DNA from 2 places in the Priestia sp. FSL R5-0597 genome. Region 1 is predicted to be linked to the other one. Evidence: riboswitches for the same ligand, from Rfam matches in the RefSeq annotation. Region 1 holds a riboswitch; the other holds the start of a gene.
What was found. Region 1 has a riboswitch for glycine ahead of MKX72_RS01985 (amino acid permease). Riboswitches for the same ligand answer to the same signal wherever they lie in the genome.

Region 1 (8,341 bases):
AATGATAGAATTCCACCTTTAGACATAGAAGAAAAGCATTTGGTTCTACATTACTATCAGAAAACTATGAGCTTTTTCACTGTATTTTCTGCTAAAACTTTTTTAGGGTTCTTATATAAACTTTGCTTACTGCATTTTCTTCATACAGTAGAAATCAATTATTTATCTTCCAATAAAAAGACCCCATCACGAAATGATGAGGTCACCCATTTACTATTTCTTCTTCCTTCTAGCCCCGTAAAAACCAAATAAGAGAATAAACCAAACGGGTGTCAACAATAAGGCTGGACGCGTCGCATCAGAAAACAGCATAATAATAAGAATCACTGCAAACAACGCTAGCACAACATAGTTTATAAATGGTGTTAACGGTGCTTTGAATGTTGATGCTGCATGCAGCTGCGGACGCGTTTTTTTATATCTTAGATGGCAAATCAAAATGATACTCCACACCCAAATGAAACAAATAGCGCTGATGGTTGTTACGATGCCAAAAGCTTGATCTGGTATCAGTTTGCTTAACAAAGCTCCCGCCGAGATAACCAGCGTAGATACAAACAATCCGTTGCTTGGTACGTGGTTTTTGTTCAGTTTTGCAAACGTAGATGGCCCTTGGTCATTTTTACTTAAGTTATATAAGATACGGCTTGTTGAAAACATTCCGCTATTACAAGCAGAAGCGGCTGAAGTTAATACAACAAAATTAATAATTCCAGCAGCAAGCGGAATTCCGACTAAACTAAAGGTTTTAACAAATGGGCTTTCTGCTGCATTCAATTCCATCCACGGGTTAATAAATAAAAGGACGATAAGCGCTCCAACATAGAAAAATAAGATTCGCAGCGGAATTTTATTAATGGCCGATGGAATATTTTTTTGGGGATTTGATGTTTCCGCTGCCGATACCCCTACCAATTCAACCCCGACGTATGCGAAAATAACCATTTGGAATGAAAGTAAGAAACCTGAAACACCGTTTGGAAACAGTCCTCCATGATTCCAAAGATTTTGAACCGTAACGGATCCTGCATCTGTTTTAAATCCGATTACCAGTAAAATAACGCCAATAACAATTAACGCAAGAATCGTAATAACCTTTATTAAAGCAAACCAAAACTCTAATTCTCCAAATAATTTTACGGTTAATAAGTTAAGTCCTAATAAAATGATTACACAAATAAGTGCAGGAATCCACTGAGGAATATTGAACCAATATTTCACATATACGCCAACGGCAATCACATCAGCCATAGCTGTCATGATCCAGCAAAACCAGTACGTCCACCCTGTGACAAATGAAGCCCATGGTCCAAGATACTCTTCAGCAATATCTGTTAACGATTGATAACCTGCTTTAGACAGCAGTAGTTCTCCTAGCGCTCTCATCACAAAGAAAAGCGAAATACCCACAATTAAATAAGCAAAGATGATAGAGGGACCTGCAAGCTGTATGGCTTTACCAGAACCTAAAAATAATCCCGTCCCAATGGTTCCTCCAATCGCGATTAGCTGAACATGACGATTGGATAAATCCCTCTTTAATTCTCGTTGTTCCAACTCTAACTCCTCCTAACAATAAAACCTTTGATGCGATCGTGCGGACTACAAAATAAAGTCCAATAAAAAAAGAGATTGGATGCGCTCCAATCTCATGGTCATAAGAATAACAAATATTATGGTACATGCTACCAATTAGTAACATGCCAAATAAATATCCGGTACTCTTCTGTCCTTTTGCCTGAGATTGTGAACCCTTCGGCGTCGCGAAACTATCGCGATCTCTCCAGAAGCTGCTCCTGCTATAGTGTGATCCATAGCAATCATAGCTTTCTACGTATTAAATTTTTCGATCAAGATAATGACTGTCGAATAGTTGTTTATTCTAATACCAGTTGGATGCTTTGTCAACAAGAAAGATGACTTTCATTTATTTACCTTCTTCGAAAGAAGGTAATGAAACAGGTTCAATCGTCAACTTAGTATCCTTTTCTACATGCTACCTGAGTCCCTGCGGAAACCTAAATACGTTAAATGGATCGTACTTTTTATTTACTCTTTCTAACCGCTCTGCGTTGTCTCCAAAATACTCATACTCGTAGTTTCTAAGGTTGCTGATAGGGAAATTCACATAGGAGCCTTTCGTAATACGTTTAATATATTGAAATTGCTTATACAGCCACTCTCTGTTTGCTCGTGCAAACGCATCGTCTGTCCATACAGATTGAAAGCCCAGAATATATCTAGCGTTTCTGTAAAAGAAGGCCGTTTCTCTGTTACCAACACTGCGAATTTCTCCTCCTAGTGCATAAAAAGAAATCGCGGCGTAAACGGACCCTTCTGCTGGACGCTGTATGAGATCTGCAAGATTTTCAAGCTGGCCAACTGAATAACTTCTTTGCACAAATCTTCCCGTTGACTTAAATTTTTCAGACGGAGGATAGGTTGCTTCTATCTTTTGTACCGCTTCAAGAAAAGATAATGACTCTAGCTCGACTCGGAACCCCTCCACCTCTGCAAAAGGCTGCAAGATCTTTCGAGCTCTTTCTGGAGATCCGTAAAAGAAGCCGTTCGCAAATATGCCCAATCCTTCTCCTTCTGCATTATAAAAACTGGCAACTAGCGTCATACGTTTGTCCAATTCAGGCAGCCAGCTTTGCCATATATTCATCACTTGTGCCTGTTTTTCTCTTGTAGTACCTACATAAAAGAAGCGAACAAGCGTCACAGAGCTGTTCGTCGGTTTTGGAAGCTGAAACGTCATGCTTGCCACAACGCCAAAATTACCGCCACCAGCACCTCGGCATGCCCAAAAAAGATCCGCGTTACACGATTTGTTTGCTTTAATAATCTTTCCTTCATAATTGACCAACTCTAGCTCTATCAAGCTGTCACAGCCTAATCCGTAAAGTCTGCTCGAAAGCCCCCAGCCTCCTCCGAGCGTAAAGCCAGACACCCCAACAGTCGGACACGTTCCTCCTGGAAACACATATCCATTCGAACCGATAAAATCATACACTTCCGTATTCTTTGCTCCTCCCTCCATCTTTAAGATGTTCCGTTTCCTATCCAATTTCAACCCGTTTAACCGACTGATATCAATGACCAATACACAGTCACCCGTAGAATACCCTTCATAATGATGACCGCCAGATCGAATGCGAATGTCTACACGATGCTTGCGCGCCCATTGAATTGCATTTACAACATCCTGCTTTTTTTCACAGTACACAATCACAAGCGGAAATTTATCAATAGCACGATTCCACTCCTGACGAGTTTCCTCATAAATGGGGTCTTTCGGCGTTACCACTTCACCCGTAAGCCCTTTCAAAAACATTGAGTCCATTTGACCTCTGCCCCTCTGTATATACTTTTTAGTAGTTTTATTACTATAGTATTCTTGGGGTGGTTGAGGGTGTGGGTTTTCAAGACTAGATTGGCGTTTATCATCTCTATAAAAAATGAAATTTCAGTTCATTTACTGAAATATAAGTACTAATAAAACTTCTTTTCGGTGCTCCGATGCTTTCTAAAACATAACTTTCCAATAATTCAAATTAGATATATTAGAATATTTTTTCTTCCAACAAGAGTCCAATTCAAATAAAAAAAGAGCAGAACCAAATCTGCCCTTTACTCTTCATCTATTTACTTCTTTAACGTCAAACTCACCACATTCTCCACGTGCGCTGTATGAGGGAACATATCAACAGGCTGAATGTAATCAACGTTATAAGCCTTCGACAGCTGCTGCACATCTTTGGCTAATGTGGATGGATTACAAGATACGTAAACCACTTTCTTTGGCTTTACTTGTAAAATTGTTTTTAGAAGCTTGTCATCACAGCCTGTTCGCGGCGGGTCAACGACGATAACGTCTGGCTTCCAGCCTTCTTTTACCCACTGCGGCATCCATTTTTCAGCCGGACCTGTTACATACGTGGCATGTTCAAATCCATGATCTTTGGCATTTTTTCGCGCGTCTACAATGGATTCTTCAATCGTGTCCATTCCGCGAATTTCTTTGGCATCTTTAGCAAGCCATAAGCCAATTGTCCCTACTCCGCAGTAAGCATCTACGATTTTTTCACTGCCTGTTAGCGCAGCTGCTTTTTTTACTTCGTCGTATAGCTTCACCGTTTGGAGAGGATTCAGCTGGAAAAATGCACGCGCTGAAAGTTCGAATGAGATATCACCTAACGTTTCTTGAATCACCGACTTTCCAGAAAGTGTAAACGTTTCGTCTCCAAAAATAAGCGATGTTTTTTGACCGTTTACGTTTTGTACGAGTGATTTCACTTCCGGCAGGCGGCGCTGAATTTCTTTCATCAGCAGCTCTTTTTTCGGAATTTCTTTTTTAGCCGTAATCAAGACAATTTGAACTTCACCCGTTTCAAACCCTACTCGTGATACAATGGTACGCACAATTCCACGGCGTTTACGCTCATTGTAGATAGGAATTTGAAGGTCTTGTAAAATTCGTTTTATTTCTTTTGTCACGTGATTTGTAGCTTTATGCTGAATGGGACAGTTTTCAATATCAATCAAGCGGTGAGAATTCAGTCCATACAAACCCGCAATGACTTTTTGTTTGTCCACGCCGACTTGAAACTGAGATTTATTACGATAGCGCCACGGATCTTCCATACCAATCGTTTGGCGAGTTTTTTCCTCTACTTTTTTTAATGAACTGTGACGTTCGAACGCTTGCAGAACAATATCCCGCTTGGATTCTAGCTGACCTTCATAAGATAAGTGCTGAAGCTGGCAGCCTCCGCACTGGTCGTAAATCGGACAGGGTGCTTCTACGCGATGAGGAGATTTTTTGCGAATTCGCTTGATTTTCCCTTCGGCAAACTTATGCTGAACATTTGTTGCTTCTACAACCACTTCTTCATTCGGTAATGCTCCCGGTACAAAGACGACTTGGCGCTTAAAATAGCCTACGCCTTCTCCATTAATACCGAGTCTTTTTATCGTCAACGGAAACGTTTGTCCTTTTTGAACTTTCATTTCAGTTTTTGATTTATTCATGAGACCAACTCCGATTAGTTTAAATTCTTTATATAGTTATTAACGGTCTTTAGCTGCTTAAAACCTATTGGACCGTATCGCTTTAAAAAAGACATCAACGCATATTATAACACTTCAACAGCAAAAAACCGACAGAAGAAACATTCCCGTCGGTTTTTATCTTTATTTCGTTTTAGAAGGACTTTTCTTCAATTGTTTACGTTCGTTCATTAAATCATCAATGCTTTTAAACGTATAGCCCTGCTTTTTTAAATCCACAATCGCTTGATCTAACGCATCTGCGTTATCCTTTGAAACGGTATGCAGAAGCATGATCGCACCTGGATGTATTTGAGTCATCATATTGTCGTATGAGTAGCGCCAGCCTTTTTGTTCATTCACTTTCCAGTCAACAAATGCTAGTGACCAAAATACATTCGTATAGCCTTCTTGCTTTGAAAGAGCTAGCGTTCGTTCGCTAAATACACCTCTAGGTGAGCGGAGATACTTCATTTCATCACGACCGGTAATATTCTTGTATTCATCTTTTACTTTTTGCAGTTCCTCTTTAAAACGTGCATCATCCACTTGAGTTAAGTCAGGGTGATGCCATGAATGATTGCCGACAATATGCCCTTCTTTTACCATTCGCTTAATTAGCTTAGGCTCTTCTTTTAAATAGTGTCCTGTTACAAAAAACGTCGCAGGAACCTTTCTTTTTTTGAGCACGTCTAATACCTGCGGGGTATAACCATTTTCATAACCGTTATCAAACGTTAAATAAATATTTTTTTTAGTTGTATCGCCGAGGTAAAACGCATCATACTTAGCAAGAATTTGTTCATAAGCTGTACCTGCGGATGCGGGCTTGTGATTTTTACTTTTTTGAAATCCCCAGCTGATCGGAGTATTTGGATACATTTGTGCTTCAACAGATGCTATGCCTGTTGACATCACGAATAAAAAAACGAGAAAAAAGGTGAACCGGCGCATAAGAAGCTCCTTTCGGAAGTCATTTTACGCTTAGTATCCACTCAATTTTCTCGTTCATGAACGTTACTTTTTACCATACGTTCCCGACGTATGTTTATTTAAATACCGGTTCTTTAAATTGCTCAAGCTTTTCAAATGAAGACTTGTCTACATCTGCATGCAAGCTGTTTCCGTGTGAATCCATCGTCACTACAGCTGTAAAACCTTCTACTTTTAAATGCCACATTGCTTCAGGAATACCGAACTGCATCAAATCAACGCCTTCTACGCTCTTGATACAATCAGCATAGTACTGCGCAGCTCCGCCGATAGCATTTAAGTATACGCCCCCGTGCTCTTGAAGAGCAGCAAGCGTTTTAGGACCCATACCGCCTTTACCGATAACCGCGCGGATACCAAATTTCTTCATAATATCTCCTTGGTAAGGTTCTTCACGGATACTTGTTGTTGGTCCTGCAGCGGTTACGTGCCATTTTTCATCTTCGTCTTTTAACATAACCGGGCCACAGTGATAAATGATTTGTCCATTTAAATCAATTGGCGCATCGTGGTCTGTTAAATGTTTATGAATAGCGTCGCGTCCTGTGTAGATCATACCGTTGATGCGCACTACGTCACCAACTTTTAATTCACGAATTTGCTCTTCTGTAATAGGTGCTTGTAATACAACTTCTTTTGTTTCATCCGCATTTTGTTTCTCTTCTGCACCTGCATTTTTATTAAAATCTACTTCTTCGCCTTCTTGATACAGCCACTCTTGAACGCTTCCTGTATCAGCGTTGATTTTAATACCTAAGCGACGGTAAGCCCAGCAGTTATACGCAACTGACACATAGAAGCTAGCAGGAATACGATTGATTACGCCGACTTTACAGCCAAGTAATGTCGTTTCTCCGCCAAAGCCCATTGTACCGATTCCTAGCTTATTAGCATTTTCCATTACATACTCTTCTAATTCTTTCAGCTGAGCGTTTGGATTTTCGTCATCTAAGTTTCGGAACAGCTGCTCTTTTGCTAATTCATAGCCTGTTGTACGGTCGCCACCGATTCCAACACCAATGACGCCGGCGCTACAGCCTTGGCCTTGCGCTTGGTATACTGAGTGCATCACACATTTACGAATACCGTCTAAATCACGGCCAGCTCGGCCTAACCCTTCTACTTCACAAGGCAGGCTATACTGAATGTTTTTATTTTCACAGCCGCCGCCTTTTAAAATAAGACGCGCATCAATATAGTCATTTTCCCACTGTTCAAACTTAATAACCGGCGTGCCTCCGCCTAAATTATTACCGCTGTTTTCTCCCGTTAACGAATCTACAGAATTAGGGCGAAGCTTTCCGTGCTTTGTTGCTTCTTCAATTGCCCAATAAATTGCTTCTTTAATTTGAAGCTGATTCACTCCTACAGGGGTTTTAATTTTAAATGTTGGCATACCTGTATCTTGACAAATTGGCGATAAATTATCATCCGCCATCTTAATATTATTGGTAATGGTCGCTAAAGACATTGCTGCACGCGTTCCTGCATTTTCACGCGCTTTTGCCTTTGCGATAGCACGTCGAACGTCTTTTGGCAATTTTGTAGATGTTTCAACAATTAAATCGTACATGCTTTGTTTTAAAGCTTCAATCATCACTTAATTCCTCCCATATCCCGCTAATGTATGTATTTATCTATCTGTCGTACAACTTTCAAAATTTATTATACTCCTTCAAAAATTGTTTCGAAAGACCTTTATAGGAGGATTTCTACTTCAAGCAAAAAAGCGCTAGTTTTTCTAGCGCTTTTTTCTTCTTCATTCTTTATCTTTTTTAAACTGCTCACATTTTGCTTCTAAGTCATCAATCATTGTAATCAAACGGTCAATATCTTCTAGATCTGTGTTTTCAGGCTCCATAGAGTCTAATACATGTACAAACATATTTAAACGATCTTTTAAATAACGTACTTGTGAATCTTTATCTCGAACGGCGTTTCCCATTTTAAACCCTCCTGATGTAGCTTTTCATTCGTATTTCCTTATATCCTAACGAATACTTTCATATTTGACAACTAAAAGCAATAAAATCCATAATAGTCACTGGTGTCCGTTTTGAATGGGACGTATAATTTAGTCTAGCAGGACGGACCGTGAGATGTTTTCATCATCATTTCACTTTACGGAAAAATAAAAGGAGTTTTTTTATGGCCACTTTACAACGAATTACCCCGGAATTCGATCCGTGGGAAGCGTATTTAGATATGAAACAATATGGCAAACCGACGCTCACAAACGTTGAATTTACAACAACGACGCTTTGTAATATGCGATGTGAGCACTGCGCAGTTGGAT
Region 2 (8,341 bases), 3.9 Mb from region 1:
CAACACCGCCTCCACGGCTCATGATTTCCATTACTTGTTTGCGGTGTTCTGAAATACCTTCACGTGAATCTTTCACATAAGGCATTACGTAACAGTTAAAGTAAGTTACGTCCGTGTCAGCACCTGCACCGTAAAGAACGCGACCAGCGGGTACAAAGTTTAGCTGAACAAGCTCTTGATAGAACTTTTCAAACCACTCTTTGCGCTTTTCTTCTGTTTTTTCCACAGAAGCTAAGCCTGTTGCATTACGTTTTGCAATTTGCTCGTAGAAGACTTCTAGAGGCTTTTCAATGACATCTAGCGAACGAGTAATTAACCCGTTTTCTGCTTCTTCAGGCGATAAAGCACCTCTAAACTCATCTTCTACCTTGACAACAGCGGTCTTTTGCTCAAAATTAATGCTTTCCACATAGCCAAGTCCTCGTGCTGGAAATTTTGGGTCTTCCTTTACAGTTAGAACAACAAAATCTCCTTCTGATAACGTTAATTTTTCCGTATCTTTAAACGCATAGCGGTCTAACATTACCAATCTTGAAACACCTTTATGAGTTAACTTCATATCCGGTGTAATCGGATGTACTTGCGGAAAGCGTTCAATATCTGAATTGAGCTTTTCAACATTCATATTCACTTTTTGATTTAACAAAACAGTCATTCTCACAACTCCTTACCTATCGAACATCTATAAATTTATTAACTCTATTTCCTTTTAAAGGAAATAGAGTTTTTCAATCAACTATCAATAACTTACCACACGGCTTGGACGAATTCAATATATAGTATTTGACACTTCTCCAAACATCTACATATAGAAGGGTGTCAAGTGAAATATTTTTTTTTTCGTAAAAAAAGTGTTTGACTTTTCTTCCCTATGTATTCTATTAGCCAAGCATTGTTTCTAAAAATCCCAATAAAAAGTGCAACTTATAAGAAGTTGCACTTTTATCTATTTACCATCCGCATTCGTTTAGCGCTTAAAGTTCCATTCATCCGATCCGTACTTTGTGCGCGCTAGTTCTTCTACATATGCTTCCTCTTCTTCAGACAGTGTATACGGTTCTAAATCGATATCAAGAGCAGAAGCAAATCCTTTATAAAACGCTTCTTTTGCTTCTTCGATAGAAATTTTGCGGCCCGCAATTGCATTGATCGCTACCGCTTTAGAACGAAATGCGCGCTGCATTCTTTCTTTCACGCGGTCATTTGGATAATTAAACACGCTGAATAATTTATCTTCATCAATCTCTAACAGAATAGAGCCGTGCTGTAGAATAACTCCTTTTTGTCTAGTTTGGGCACTTCCAGCAATTTTGCGGCCCTCTACAACAAGTTCATACCAAGAAGGAGCATCAAAGCACACGGACGAACGAGGGTTTTTTAAGCTATTTTTTTCTTCTTCTGAACGAGGAATAGCAAAATAAGCCTCGAGCCCTAACGAACGAAATCCTTCCAGTAAACCTTCAGAGATGACGCGATATGCCTCTGTAACTGTCTTAGGCATATTAGGATACTCTTCAGATACAATGACGCTGTAAGTAAGCTCTTCATCATGAAGCACGCCCCTGCCGCCCGTTGGACGTCTCACAAAGCCTAATCCTAATTCTTTTACTTTATCAAAGTTAATTTCTTTTTCAGCTTTTTGAAAATAACCGATCGACAGCGTTGGAGGGTTCCATCCGTAAAAACGAATCGTAGGTGGAATTTCCCCTTTACTATGCCATTCTAATAACGCTTCATCTAACGCCATATTGTAATAAGGCGAACGGTTGTTGGAATCAATAAATCTCCACTTTGCTTTCATCTACCTCATCCTCAGCTATATGTAATATAAAAATAAATCCGTTTTTTAGTCTACCAAAAGATTGAGCTAAGGAAAAGCAAAGAGCAACATAAAACTGCGAATTCAAATGTGGTAGTTTTTTCATTTTCGGGAAGAAATCCGCTAGATTCAAGGCAAAATCGCTTTACTTCTAATTTCATTCACTTATATAATAAGAGTATGGATTTTGTCGAAGAAAGGAAGAATCAGCATGTCAGCAATTACAGCAGTACTCATTTTACTTGGAGTAATCATCATATACTCTGTCGTTATGTTCTTTGTCCAACGTCGCATTATGAAAACGTTAACTGAAGAAGAATTCCGCAGCGGCTACCGCAAGGCACAGCTAGTTGATATTCGTGAACCGAATGAATTCGAAAACGGACATATTTTAGGCGCACGAAATATTCCTCTGTCACAGTTCCGTATGCGCATTAAAGAATTTCGTTCAGATCAGCCTGTCTACATCTATTGTCAAAGCGGAATGCGCACAGGACGCGCAGCACAAATGCTTCGTCGCCACGGTGTTAAAGAAATCTATGATTTAAAAGGCGGCTTCAAAATGTGGAACGGTAAAGTGAAAAAGAAAAAATAATGGTATGTATATAGAAAAACCTCGCCTTTGGGCGAGGTTTTTTGTTAGACGTTTTGAACAGCCTGTTCTTTCTGATAGCGAAGAACTGGTTTTCTCGCTGCCAGCGTTTCGTCAAGGCGCTTCACAACCGTTGTATGCGGAGCTTCCTGTACGAGTTCAGGCGTCTCTTCTGCTTCTTTTGCAATTTGAATCATCGCATCGATAAACGCATCTAGCGTTTCTTTCGACTCCGTTTCCGTTGGTTCGATCATCATGCACTCTTCTACGATAAGAGGAAAGTAGATAGTCGGCGGATGATAGCCAAAATCAAGCAGTCGTTTCGCGATATCCAATGTGCGCACGCCAAGCTTTTTCTGACGTTTTCCTGATAAAACAAATTCGTGCTTACAGTGACGGTCAAACGGCAGCTCATAGTGTTCTGCTAAACGACGCATCATATAGTTGGCATTTAGCACAGCGTTTTCCGTTACGGCTTTTAAGCCGTCTGGACCCATTGAACGAATATACGTATAAGCGCGAACGTTGATACCGAAGTTGCCGTAAAACGGCTTTACGCGTCCAATTGACTGAGGACGGTTATAGTCAAAGTGATAGCCTTGTTCTGTTTTCACAAGCACTGGTTTAGGCAGATACGGAATTAAATCTGCTTTTACCCCTACCGGACCAGAACCAGGACCGCCGCCTCCATGAGGACCTGTAAAGGTTTTATGAAGATTTAAATGAACAACGTCAAATCCCATATCTCCAGGACGAGCTTTGCTTAATACTGCGTTTAAATTTGCACCATCATAATAAAGTTTTCCACCTGCTGCGTGAACAATTTCAGCCATTTCTAAAATATCTTCTTCAAATAACCCTAGCGTATTTGGGTTTGTTAACATTAAAGCGGCTGTATCTTCTCCCACTACGCGGCGTAAATCCTCTAAGTCCACTAAACCATGTTCATTTGATTTTACCGTTACCGTTTCAAATCCCGCAACTGTTGCCGAAGCAGGGTTCGTTCCGTGAGCTGAGTCTGGAACAATGACTTTTGTTCGCTGCGTCTCACCATTTGCTTCATGATAGGCACGAATCATCATAAGCCCGGTCCACTCGCCATGAGCACCCGCTGCTGGCTGAAGTGTTACTTCATCCATTCCCGTAATTTCTGTTAAATGCTCTTGTAAATCATATAAAAGTTCGAGAGCACCTTGAACCGTTTGCTCATCTTGAAGCGGATGAATATGCGCTAACCCAGCAATGCGTGCTGCTTGTTCATTCACTTTTGGATTATATTTCATCGTACATGAACCAAGCGGATAAAACCCTGAGTCCACTCCGTGATTTCGTTTTGAAAGCGCGGTGTAATGACGCATAATATCGAGTTCTGATACTTCAGGAAGCTCAGGAGCTTCGGTACGGACATACGCTTTTCCAAGCAGCTCTTCAGCATTTACTTGCGGAACATCTAACTCCGGCAATGAATAGCCGATTCGCCCTTCTTTACTGCTTTCAAAAATAAGTGATTGATTTTGATTAAGCATGAAGATCCCCCAATTCATTTACAAGTTGGTCAATTTCCTCTTTTGTACGGAGTTCTGTAAAAGCAAGCAGCATGTGATTTTCAAGCGCTTGGTTATCACGGCTAAGATCATAACCGCCAATTATTTTTGATGCTAATAAATGATTGTTTGCTTCTGTTACCGAAACAGGAAGCTTCACGACTAATTCGTTAAAAAACGGTCCTTCAAATGCTACATTTACTCCTTTTGCCTTTAACGCTTCATATGCATAATGCGTTTTTGATAAGTTTTGCAGCGCCATTTCTTTTACACCTTGCTTGCCTAAAGCTGTCATGGCAACTGATGCCGCTAAAGCATTTAACGCTTGATTTGAACAAATGTTAGACGTCGCTTTATCACGGCGTATATGCTGCTCACGAGCTTGAAGGGTTAAAACAAACCCTCGCTTACCGTTTTCATCCACCGTTTGCCCTACTAATCGTCCTGGAATTTTCCGCATAAGCTTAGACGTAGTTGCAAAGTATCCGCAGTGCGGGCCTCCAAATTGACTTGGAATACCAAATGGCTGTGCATCTCCAATGACAATATCAGCTCCAAATTCTCCAGGAGGCGTAAGTAAACCTAATGATAAAGGATTGCTTGAAACCACAAACATACATTTTTCTTGATGAGTAATTTCTTCAATTTCTTTTAACGGCTCGATTTGTCCGTAGAAATTTGGATACTGGACAATAACAGCTGCCACGTCACTTCCCATCTCTTTTTCTAATGCAATCATATCTGTTACGCCGTCTGCTGCAGGGATTTCTACCACTTCAATATATTGACCCTTCGCATACGTTTTTAACACATCTTTTGACTCAGGGTGAACGGCCGCAGAGACAAGTACTTTTTTCTTTTTCGTTTGACCCGCACTGAGCATAGCGGCTTCTGCTAAAGCAGTTCCTCCGTCATACATAGAAGAATTGGCCACGTCCATCCCCGTTAACTCACAAATCATTGTTTGAAATTCAAAGATGGCCTGAAGTTCTCCTTGAGAAATTTCTGGCTGATACGGAGTATAGGCAGTATAAAATTCCGAACGAGAAATAACATGGTCAACAATAACCGGCATGTAATGATCATAAACTCCCGCTCCTAAAAAAGAAGAATATTCTTTCAAATGAGCATTTTTTGCAGCCATATTATTTAATTCTTTTAACAGCTGAGGCTCTGAAGCCGCTTTTTTAATATTGTATTCTCCTTGAAAACGAACGCGCTGCGGAATATCTGAAAATAAATCATCAACGGATGAAACACCAATTGCTGCTAACATTTGCTGCTGATCTTGTTCTGTCATTGGTAAATAGCGATGTAACATGTTAAATTCCTCCCCAAAGCTTACTTTGAACGTTTATAAAAAGGTGTTGAAACCACTTTTGCTTTTAAGCGTTTTTTCCGAACCTGCACTTCCACTTCTTGACCAAGCTCTGTATACTCTGCTGATAATAGCGCTAAACCGATGTTTTTCTTTAATGTCGGTGACTGTGTACCTGTTGTCACAAATCCAATTTGTTCTTCATCTGCAAATACTTCGTAACCGTGTCTTGGTATACCTTTATCAATCATTTCAATTCCTACCAGCTTACGAGGTGCCCCGCTTTCACGCTGTTCTTTTAACACTTCTTTTCCAATAAAGCTGTCTTTGTTCGTCTTTACTGCAAATCCAATTCGAGCTTCAATGGGCGTAATATCTTTTGAAAGCTCTTGGCCATATAAAGCCAAAGTAGCTTCAAAACGAAGCGTATCGCGAGCTCCTAGTCCGCAAGGCAACACACCGTCCTCACTTCCTGCTTCTAAAATAGCCGTCCACAAGTGAGAGGCGTCAGCTGAAGAACAATAAATTTCAAAACCATCTTCTCCGGTATATCCAGTACGTGAAACGAGAGCATTTACATTCGCTACTTCTACATCATCAGCAAATGTAAATGGCTTTAATGAAGCTAAATTTTCATTCGTTAACGTTTGTAAAACTTTTTCTGCTAAAGGACCTTGTAATGCTAGCTGCGCAGTTTCATCAGATTGATTAACGAGCGTTACATCTTTTTGCTTGTGAGACACAAGCCACTCATAGTCTTTTTGAATATTAGCAGCGTTTACGACCAGCAAATACTCTTGATCTGCTTTTTTGTAAATCAGCAAATCATCTACCGTGCCTCCGTCTTCATAACACATAGCCGTATACTGCGCTTTTCCATCTACAAGGGTAGAAACGTCATTTGTCATCGTATGCTGAAGAAAAGCTAAGCTATCAGCTCCTGTCACAAGAATTTCTCCCATATGAGAGACATCAAAAAGACCTGCCTTTGTACGTACAGCTTCATGCTCTTCTTTAATAGAAGAAAATTGAACGGGAAGAGCCCATCCTCCAAAATCAATTGTTTTGGCACCATATCTTTGATAGGTATCATAAAGCGGCGTTTTGTGTAATTCTGTTGTCATATTTATGTCCTCCTCTTTTTCACGTGAAACTTTTCATAACGGGGAGTTTTCAAATAGTGTGGGGATCACTATGTATCCAAACAAAAAAGGACAGAAAACCCCCTACTGTATTTAGTAGGAAGTCTCTGTCCTTTTCACCTGAAAGTTTACCTATAAACGAATAGGTTTGCCTCGTGGGTGGTCTATAAACGCATAGACACTCTCCAGAGCTGCGTCAAACAAGAGTCTTTTTGCCTGAGAGATTCACAATTTTATTGCTTGCTCCTTCGGCGCTACATTCAAGTAGTCTCTCCCCGTGTCGTCATTCGCTTCTATAAAGTTGGTAAAGTTGGGCATACTACTGAAAGATGTATCTATCTTTATTCACACAATCATTTGTAAAGTGCTAATCTATTTTCTTTTTCAAATTTTCTAAATATATTTTTATCCTACCTGATTCTTATCATTTGTTCAATAAAAATTTTTTACAAAGGAGCATTTTTATCATGAAAGTGAAATTAAACATCGATGAAACATGGGAAGCAGCCTTCTCAACTAAATTGGAGCAAGACGGCCCTTGGTCTGCATGGGATTTGTATAAACTTGCCTATGAAATAGAAGACCAAACGCTTATCTCAGAATTTGAAGGGCTACAAAGCCCAACACATCTAGCCGATTTAACGCCGCTTCCTCATCAGCTCGAAGTAGCCAAACAAGTAGTCGAAACAATGAATGGGAAAGCCATTTTAGCAGATGAAGTAGGACTAGGGAAAACGATTGAAGCAGGGTTAATTTTGAAGGAATATATGATTCGCGGGCTTGTTAAAAAAGTTCTCATTTTAGTTCCAGCTTCGCTTGTTTCACAGTGGGCTATGGAATTGAATCAAAAATTTTATATTCCCGCGGTCCCTCAAAGAAAATCATATGTGTGGGATCAGTGTGACATCGTTGTATCTTCAATTGATACAGCAAAACGTTCCCCTCATCGAGAAATTGTGCTAGAACAAGACTACGACCTCATCATCATTGATGAAGCTCATAAACTTAAAAACAACAAAACAAAAAACTATGAATTTGTTCAAAGCCTGAAAAAGAAATTTTGTCTGTTGCTAACCGCAACACCGATTCAAAATCGAATTGAAGAAATTTTCAACTTAGTCTCTCTTTTAAAGCCTGGCCATCTCGGCAATAAAGACTATTTCGAAGAATTATTTTCTGCTAAAAAACGATCTTTGCAAAACGATGAGCACTTAAAAGAGCTTGTTAACAAAGTTATGATTCGAAATCGCCGCCATGATACTGGTATCGAATGGACGAAGCGAATTGTTCAAACCATTCCTGTTGAATTTTCACCGAAAGAACGCGAGCTATACGATGCGATTACGTCTTTTAAAGGAAACGGACTGCACCCTTCAAGTGCTTTTTCAATTTTAACCCTGCAGCGAGAGGCCTGCAGCAGCCGTGAAGCGGTGTATATGACATTAAAAAACATGCTGGAACGTCAGGAAGATCAAAACAGCGCATTAACGGAACATATGATTACTCCGTTAATGCAACTACTTCAGCAAGTGCCGCAAAATGCAAAAGCAGAAAAAGTTCTGGAACTCGTTCAAAAAATTGATGACAAAGTTATTATTTTCACTGAGTACAGAGCAACTCAACTGTACTTACAGTGGTATTTAAAACAGCATGGAATTACCTCTGTACCGTTTAGAGGAGGATTTAAGCGAGGTAAAAAAGACTGGATGAAGCAGCTTTTTGAAAGCCACGCGCAAGTATTTATTGCCACTGAAGCGGGCGGAGAAGGAATCAACCTTCAGTTTTGTCATCATATTATTAACTATGATCTACCGTGGAATCCAATGCGTCTAGAACAGCGAATTGGAAGGGTACATCGTTTAGGTCAAAAACATGATGTTCACATTTACAATTTAGCGATTCAACATACGGTCGAAGAACATATTT

Region 2: linked by a shared signal. The riboswitch ahead of gcvT (glycine cleavage system aminomethyltransferase GcvT) and the one ahead of MKX72_RS01985 (amino acid permease) in region 1 are both predicted to bind glycine.

Annotation. Positions count from the first base shown of each region.
Region 1 covers NZ_JBBOUZ010000001.1:368,868-377,208, reverse strand. The annotation lists gene MKX72_RS01985 (amino acid permease) at 214-1,557, opposite strand; glycine riboswitch at 1,717-1,797, opposite strand; gene MKX72_RS01980 (FAD-binding oxidoreductase) at 1,997-3,346, opposite strand; gene rlmD (23S rRNA (uracil(1939)-C(5))-methyltransferase RlmD) at 3,649-5,034, opposite strand; gene pdaA (delta-lactam-biosynthetic de-N-acetylase) at 5,197-6,006, opposite strand; gene MKX72_RS01965 (fumarate hydratase) at 6,101-7,642, opposite strand; gene MKX72_RS01960 (SE1561 family protein) at 7,805-7,990, opposite strand; gene yfkAB (radical SAM/CxCxxxxC motif protein YfkAB) at 8,194-8,341, shown strand, end outside.
Region 2 covers NZ_JBBOUZ010000001.1:4,283,753-4,292,093, forward strand. The annotation lists gene MKX72_RS22620 (vitamin B12-dependent ribonucleotide reductase) at 1-655, opposite strand, end outside; gene MKX72_RS22625 (lipoate--protein ligase family protein) at 968-1,801, opposite strand; gene MKX72_RS22630 (rhodanese-like domain-containing protein) at 2,031-2,414, shown strand; gene gcvPB (aminomethyl-transferring glycine dehydrogenase subunit GcvPB) at 2,459-3,937, opposite strand; gene gcvPA (aminomethyl-transferring glycine dehydrogenase subunit GcvPA) at 3,930-5,276, opposite strand; gene gcvT (glycine cleavage system aminomethyltransferase GcvT) at 5,297-6,397, opposite strand; glycine riboswitch at 6,610-6,702, opposite strand; gene MKX72_RS22650 (DEAD/DEAH box helicase) at 6,883-8,341, shown strand, end outside.